DNA from 2 places in the Pseudarthrobacter sp. HLT1-3 genome. Region 2 is predicted to be linked to the other one. Evidence: riboswitches for the same ligand, from Rfam matches in the RefSeq annotation. Region 2 holds a riboswitch; the other holds the start of a gene.
The links. A riboswitch is a leader RNA that binds a small molecule or an ion and turns the genes downstream of it on or off. The one in region 2 is predicted to bind glycine.

Region 1: it holds a riboswitch for glycine, as region 2 does, so the genes downstream of both, gcvP (aminomethyl-transferring glycine dehydrogenase) here and AC50X9_RS02755 (hypothetical protein) in region 2, are expected to answer to the same signal.

Annotation. Positions count from the first base shown of each region.
Region 1 is NZ_JBWZCJ010000037.1:5,055-8,452, forward strand. Features, by position in the region: gene gcvP (aminomethyl-transferring glycine dehydrogenase) at 1-1,781, opposite strand, end outside; glycine riboswitch at 1,821-1,937, opposite strand; glycine riboswitch at 1,939-2,037, opposite strand; gene AC50X9_RS20025 (TetR/AcrR family transcriptional regulator) at 2,323-2,862, opposite strand; gene AC50X9_RS20030 (MFS transporter) at 2,946-3,398, shown strand, end outside.
Region 2 is NZ_JBWZCJ010000002.1:223,181-226,578, reverse strand. Features, by position in the region: gene purU (formyltetrahydrofolate deformylase) at 1-483, shown strand, start outside; gene AC50X9_RS02760 (hypothetical protein) at 675-911, shown strand; glycine riboswitch at 1,107-1,204, shown strand; gene AC50X9_RS02755 (hypothetical protein) at 1,363-1,608, shown strand; gene AC50X9_RS02750 (L-serine ammonia-lyase) at 1,726-3,132, shown strand; gene AC50X9_RS02745 (TspO/MBR family protein) at 3,174-3,398, opposite strand, start outside.

The DNA of each region.
Region 1 (3,398 bases), on a different contig from region 2:
CAGACGGTGCGCTGGACGTCGCCGCGGGAGTGGTGGTAGCCGCGGATCGCGAGCAGGCCGGCGAGCTCGCCCTGGGAGCCTGCGTTGGGCTGGATGGAAACCTGGTCGTAGCCGGTGATCTCGGTCAGCTGGGCTTCGAGGTCCCCGATCAGTTCACGCCAGCCCGCGGTCTGCGACTCGGGGGCGAACGGGTGGATGGACGCGAATTCCGGCCAGGAGATGGCTTCCATTTCCGCGGTCGCGTTCAGCTTCATGGTGCACGATCCCAGCGGGATCATGGTCCGGTCCAGGGACAGGTCCCGGTCGGAGAGACGGCGGATGTACCGCAGCAGCTGGGTCTCGGAACGGTGCGTGTTGAACACCGGGTGCTGCAGGTAATCGGAGGTGCGCTCGACGGCGGCGTCCAGCGCAAACGCAGAGTCCGTGCCTGCGGCGGTCACGCTGGCGCCGAACGCGGCGACGACGTCGGCGACGATGGCCGCCGTCGTGGCTTCATCCGTGGAGATGCCGACGGTGTCCGCGTCGATGGTGCGCAGGTTGATGCCGCGCGCCTCGGCAGCGGCGATGATCTCCGCGGCCTTGCCCGGGACCGAGACGGTGACGGTGTCGAAGAAGCTGGTGTGCAGGACGTCCCGACCCGCAGCCTTCAGCGAGGCGGCGATGGTCTGGGCATGGCCGCTGGCGGTCTCGGCGATGGCCTTCAGTCCGTCCGGGCCGTGGTAGACAGCGTAGAAGGAGGACACGATGGCCAGCAGGGCCTGCGCCGTGCAGATGTTGGACGTGGCCTTTTCGCGGCGGATGTGCTGCTCGCGGGTCTGCAGAGCGAGGCGGTACGCCGGGACACCGGCGTTGTCCTTGGAGACGCCGACAAGGCGGCCGGGCATGGATCGTTCCAGGCCCTTCTGGACGGCCATGTAGGCGGCGTGCGGGCCGCCGAAGAACAGCGGAACGCCCATGCGCTGGGTGGAGCCGACGGCGATGTCGGCGCCCTGCTCGCCCGGAGGGGTGATCAGGGTCAGCGCCAGCAGGTCCGCGGCCACGGTGACGAGTGCGCCGCGGTCCTTGGCGGCGGCGATCACGCCGGACTGGTCCCAGACGCGGCCGGAGACGCCCGGCTGCTGCAGGACGATGCCGTTGATGTCGCCGTCGGGCAGGCCCTGGGACAGGTCCGCGACCTCGACTTCGAAGCCGAGGGCCTCGGCGCGGCCCTTGACGATCGCGATGGTCTGCGGCAGAACGTCGGCGTCGAGGACGGTCTTGCCGTCGTGCGCCGCCTTGTTCTTGTTGGCCCGGCGCATCATCAGCACGGCTTCGGCGACGGCGGTGGCTTCGTCCAGCAGCGAGGCGTTCGCGATCGGCAGGCCAACGAGGTCCTGGACCATGGTCTGGAAGTTCAGCAGCGCCTCGAGCCGGCCCTGGGAAATCTCCGGCTGGTACGGCGTGTACGCGGTGTACCAGGCCGGGGCCTCGAGGATGTTGCGGCGGATCACCGGCGGGGTGAGCGTGTCGTAGTAGCCCTGCCCGATCATCTGGACCGCGGTCTGGTTCTTGGCGGCGAGCTTGCGGAGTGCGGCCAGGACCTCGACCTCGCTGAGGGCCTCGGTGAGCTGCAGCGGGGAATCCTGCCGGATGTTCTTCGGTACTGCCGTGTCAACGAGCGCGTCGACGGTGTCGTAGCCGACAGCCTTCAACATGGCGTCGACGTCGGCCTGTCGGCGGGCACCGATGTGCCGGTCAACGAAAGACGTGGAGGCTGAGGTAACAGTCACAAGGAACTCCATAACTAAGGCGGCGCAGGGTGCGCCACATTGATTCGGGTTCCTCCCCACTCTGTATTGGACCTGAGAGTTTCCGCGCTGCCTTGCTCTCGCATGGCTCCGCTTGCACCGTCGGTGAGCACAGCATGTCCGAGGACAGCCTGCTACTTTCCAGAGTTGCCTTGCCGCGGCGGTACGTGGGCCTGAGAGATTCCTGGGGAGGATTTGCTCCTACGGCGCCTGCTTGTACCTACTTGCAGAACTCTCCCGCCGCAGATCAAAGGCATATTAAGTTGGCGTGACAACAGTCACAGCACTCATTGTCCTATGTCCGGCCCGCGTCCGCAAACTAGTGACCCCGCCCCGGCGAGAGTTAAGCGCGGGTCCCGCCACCGGCGCGAATTGGCGGGACAGCTGCGGGGTCGCCGTAAACTTCGGTATATATCAAGCTGTTGGTGACAGCTTGATATATACCGCCCTACCCTGCGAGTTCGCAGGTCTCCGGCGATCTCGGCGCCGGCCGAGCCGGTCCCGGCCAGTGAGCCGGCCGGCGTCCAGCCGGGCGTCAGCCGCGGAGCCGCCCGAGTGCGGCGAGCAGGCTTTCGACGTCGGGACCGACCGCCGGCAGCGGTCCGCCCGGGCCGCGCGCCAGCATGGCGTTGAAGTACAGCCCGTCACCCATATAGAGGACGGGCTTGGCCATGGCTGGCCCGACGTCGGCCGCCAGCAGTTCCAGCCAGCCCGCCTGCGCGGCGGCCATCCGGCGCAGGGTTTCCTGGTGGGCCACCTCCGCCAGCCGGGTGGCAGCGACGAAAGCCCGGTCCAGCGGGGTGTCCGCCCACACCGAGGACGTGATGAAGTACGCGGCCGCGCCTTCCGCGGCGGCGGCCATGGCGGCGAGGTCGTCGGCGAGCAGCCGGTCCAGCCGTTCCAGAAGGACCGAGATCATCGCTTCCTTGTTCGGGAAGTGGTACAGCAGCCCGCCCTTGGAGACGCCGGCCAGCTTCGCCACCGCATCAAGGGTCGCGGCGCGTTCGCCCTCCTCGATCAGCAGGGATTCGAAGGCGTCAAGGACGGCTTCGCGGGCGACGGGTTTTCTAGCCATGGTTCCAATCATGCCCCGCGGCGGGGCTGGGGGTTTTACAGGCCGCTTCTTAACTGTACCGTCCAGACGGTATAGTTAAGATCATGAGCGAGACTTCCTTCACCCGCAGCAGCACCGGCACCCTCGGCAGCTCCGCCGCGGGCACCCCGCGCCTCCATGCCGCGGGCGCCCCGTCGCACCCGACGCCGCGTGCCCCCTGGCGCGACTGGCTGGCCCTGGCGCTGCTGATGTTTCCGGTGCTGCTCGTGGCGGTCGACAACACCGCCCTGACCTTTGCGCTGCCGGCCATCGCGCGCAGCCTCGACGCCTCCGGGGTGGAGCTGCTGTGGATCGTGGACGCCTATCCGCTGGTACTCGCCGGGCTGCTCGTAGCGATGGGCAGCCTCGGCGACAGGATCGGCCGGCGCCGGCTGCTCTTCATCGGCAGCACGGGCTTCGCCTTTGTCTCCGCTGTCACAGCCTTCGCACCGAGTGCCGAATGGCTGATCGCCGGCCGCGCCGGGCTGGGATTCTTCGGCGCCATGCTGATGCCTTCC
Region 2 (3,398 bases):
CCGGATCACCGCGGGATCGTGGAATGGCACGGCATCCCCTTCTTCCATGTGCCCGTCACAGCGGACACCAAGCCTGCAGCCGAAGCGCGTCTGATGGAGCTCGTCGACCGGCTCGACGTCGAACTGGTGGTCCTGGCCCGCTACATGCAGGTCCTCAGCGACGACCTCACCCGCCGGCTGGACGGCCGCGCCATCAACATCCACCACTCCTTCCTGCCCAGCTTCAAGGGCGCCAAGCCCTACCACCAGGCGCACGCCCGCGGCGTGAAGACCGTCGGCGCCACCGCCCACTACGTCAACGCGGAGCTGGATGAGGGCCCGATCATCTCCCAGCAGGTGGTAGAGGTGGACCACACCTTCGGAGCCGCCGACCTCGTGGCCGCCGGACGTGACACCGAGCGGAAAGCTCTGTCCAACGCCGTCCGCTGGCACTGCGAGGGACGCGTCTTCCTGCAGGGCAACAGGACCGTCGTGCTCCGCTGACCCTCCCCCGGGCGCCGCGCCGGCCGGACCGCGGCGCCGCACGGAGCGGACCGCGAGGCCGCCCGCACGCGTTCCCGCCCAGTTGCACCCCGCCACACCGCAGAAGCCCGGCGTGTTCCCCATGACCACGCCGGGCTTTGCCGTGTCCGGGCAGAAGCAACCGGGCAGGAGCGCTCGATATCCACCCGGCCATGCCGTTCCCTCTTCGGCGCCGCCGTGGCACACTGGGGGAACTATCGAGTGACTGGGGGGATTCCACGTCAGGAGATCGTCATGGGCACTGCGATGCACCCCCGCACTTCCTGCAGTTGGCGGGCGGTGAGCAACTCGTGATGATCGGCTGGGCCTACCTGATGGCGGCAATCATGACCATTGACGGGCTCCTGCTGGGACTGCTGCTGCTCAACGTGAAGTGGCCAAAGCACTGAGCCCGCGCACTGAGCGACCCGCTGAACCCAAACCCTTTCCGGCCGGGACGGCCGTCCGGGCCGGTTGACCTGATCCCCGGGCCGCATCCACTTTGCTGGCTAGGAAACATTTCCTGCGTGCGGGCGTAATTTTGGTATGTGGTCCACGCAACAGCTACAGTGTGAGGTGTGTCACCCACAAAAGACACATGCTTTTGATCTGCGGCGGGAGAGTCCTGCCGGTACGTTCGGCAGGCGCCGTAGGAGCAAATCCTCCCCAGGAATCTCTCAGGCCCACGTACCGCCGCGGCGAGGCAACTCTGGAAAGCAGTCCGGTTACCGGGCTCACCGAAGGTGCAAGCGGAACTCTGCAACATCAGGGTCCGCGGAAACTCTCAGGTCACAGACAGAGCGGGGAGGAACCCTACTCAAAGTGGCGCCCTTGGTGCCGCCTGAAATATGGAGTTCCCGCGTGACGAACCAGTCCTGCCCGTCGACATTCGCCGGCCGCCTCACCGGCGCCCGCGTCACCAGCGCCCCCGTCACTGCCGCCCGCCCCACCGGCGCCCGCGTCACCAGCGCCCGCCACACTGCCGCCCGCCGCCAGGCCGACGTCGACACCACTGCGAGCTCATCGGCCACCAAGCCGGGCACCGGCTTCGCCGCCCACTCTCTCTACCCCGGTCCCGCGGATCTCAAGATCCCGCTGCCGGAGTAGCCCTCAACGTGGTACCGGTCCCGGTTCTTGGGGGACCGGAACCGGTACCACCCCGGCCGTTGACCGGTAGTCCGCCGCCGTCGTTCGCACAAGTTGTTCTCACTAAAGGTATTCACCATGGCTGTTGGAGTCTTCGATCTTTTTTCCATCGGGATTGGGCCGTCCAGTTCGCACACTGTCGGTCCGATGCGGGCCGCGGCGGTGTTCGCTGAGGAGTTGAAGGCCTCCGGTGTGCTGGACCGGGTGGCGGGACTGCGGGTGGATCTGTACGGGTCGCTGGCCGCGACCGGGCACGGGCACGGCACGATGACGGCGATCCTGCTGGGCCTGGAAGGCTTCCACCCGGAGCTGATCCTGCCGGCGGAGGTGGAGCAACGCCTCGCGGCGATCGCGGAGACCGGCACCCTGCAACTCGCCGGGGCCGGTGCGGGGGTGGCGCTGCCGTACGGGGTGCAGGACATGGTGCTGCGGCCGCTGACGATCCTGCCGCGGCACACCAACGGGATGACGTTCACGGTCTCCGACGCCGCCGGTGCGGTGCTGCACACGGCGACGTTCTTCTCCGTGGGCGGCGGGTTCATCGTCCGCGAGGGCGAGGAGGACGCGGCGCTGAAGGAACTCGATGAATCCAAGAAGGAACTCCCGCTGCCGTTCCGGACCGCCGCGGAACTGCTGGGCCGCTGCCAGGCCAAGGGCCTCTCGATCGGGGAGATCATGTTCATCAACGAACGCGCCTCCCGCACCGAAGCCCAGATCCGGGAGGGGCTGCTGCACATTTACTCCGTGATGGAGGCCTGCGTCCAGGTCAGCCTGGGCCGCGAGGGCCTGCTCCCGGGCGGGCTGAAGGTCCGCCGCCGGGCACCGGACTGGCACGACCGGCTCCTGAAGGAGGACAAGGACCGGGACCCGAAGTACTGGCAGGAATGGGTGAACCTGATCGCGCTGGCCGTGAACGAGGAAAACGCCTCCGGCGGGCGCGTCGTGACCGCCCCGACCAACGGCGCCGCCGGGATCATCCCCGCCGTGCTCTACTACGCACTGCACTTCGCCCCCGGCATGGACAAAGCCACCCAAACCGACCGTGACGACGTCGTGGTGAAGTTCCTGCTGACCGCCGCGGCGATCGGGGTGCTCTACAAGGAACAGGCCTCGATCTCCGGGGCCGAGGTCGGCTGCCAGGGCGAGGTCGGCTCGGCGTCCTCGATGGCCGCCGCGGGCCTGGCCGAAGTCATGGGCGGCACCCCGCAGCAGGTCGAAAACGCCGCGGAAATCGCGATGGAACACAACCTCGGCCTGACCTGCGACCCGATCGGCGGGCTCGTGCAGATCCCCTGCATCGAACGCAACGCGATCGCCGCCGCGAAAGCCATCAACGCCGCCAAAATGGCCCTCTGGGGCGACGGCACCCACCGCGTCTCCCTCGACGAAGTCATCATCACCATGCGCGAAACCGGCAAGGACATGAGCTCCAAATACAAGGAAACCGCCATGGGCGGCCTCGCCGTCAACGTCGTCGAATGCTGATTCCCTAACGCTCCTGCTTCTTGAGGGCCCAGTCGTGGTCCCTAATTGTTCAGCGCCGCCCACAGGTTCAGGGACGAGGCGAACACCAGCCAGGACAAATAGGGGAGCATCAGGAGCCCGGCGGTGCGGCTGATCGGGCCAAAGCGCAGCACCGTGACAGCCACCGCGATGGCCAGTGACACGATGATGATGAAGCCGACCCAGAGGGCCGAGGAGCCGAGCCGCGGGTACAGGCCGAAGAACACCGGCGTCCACAGCAGGTTCAG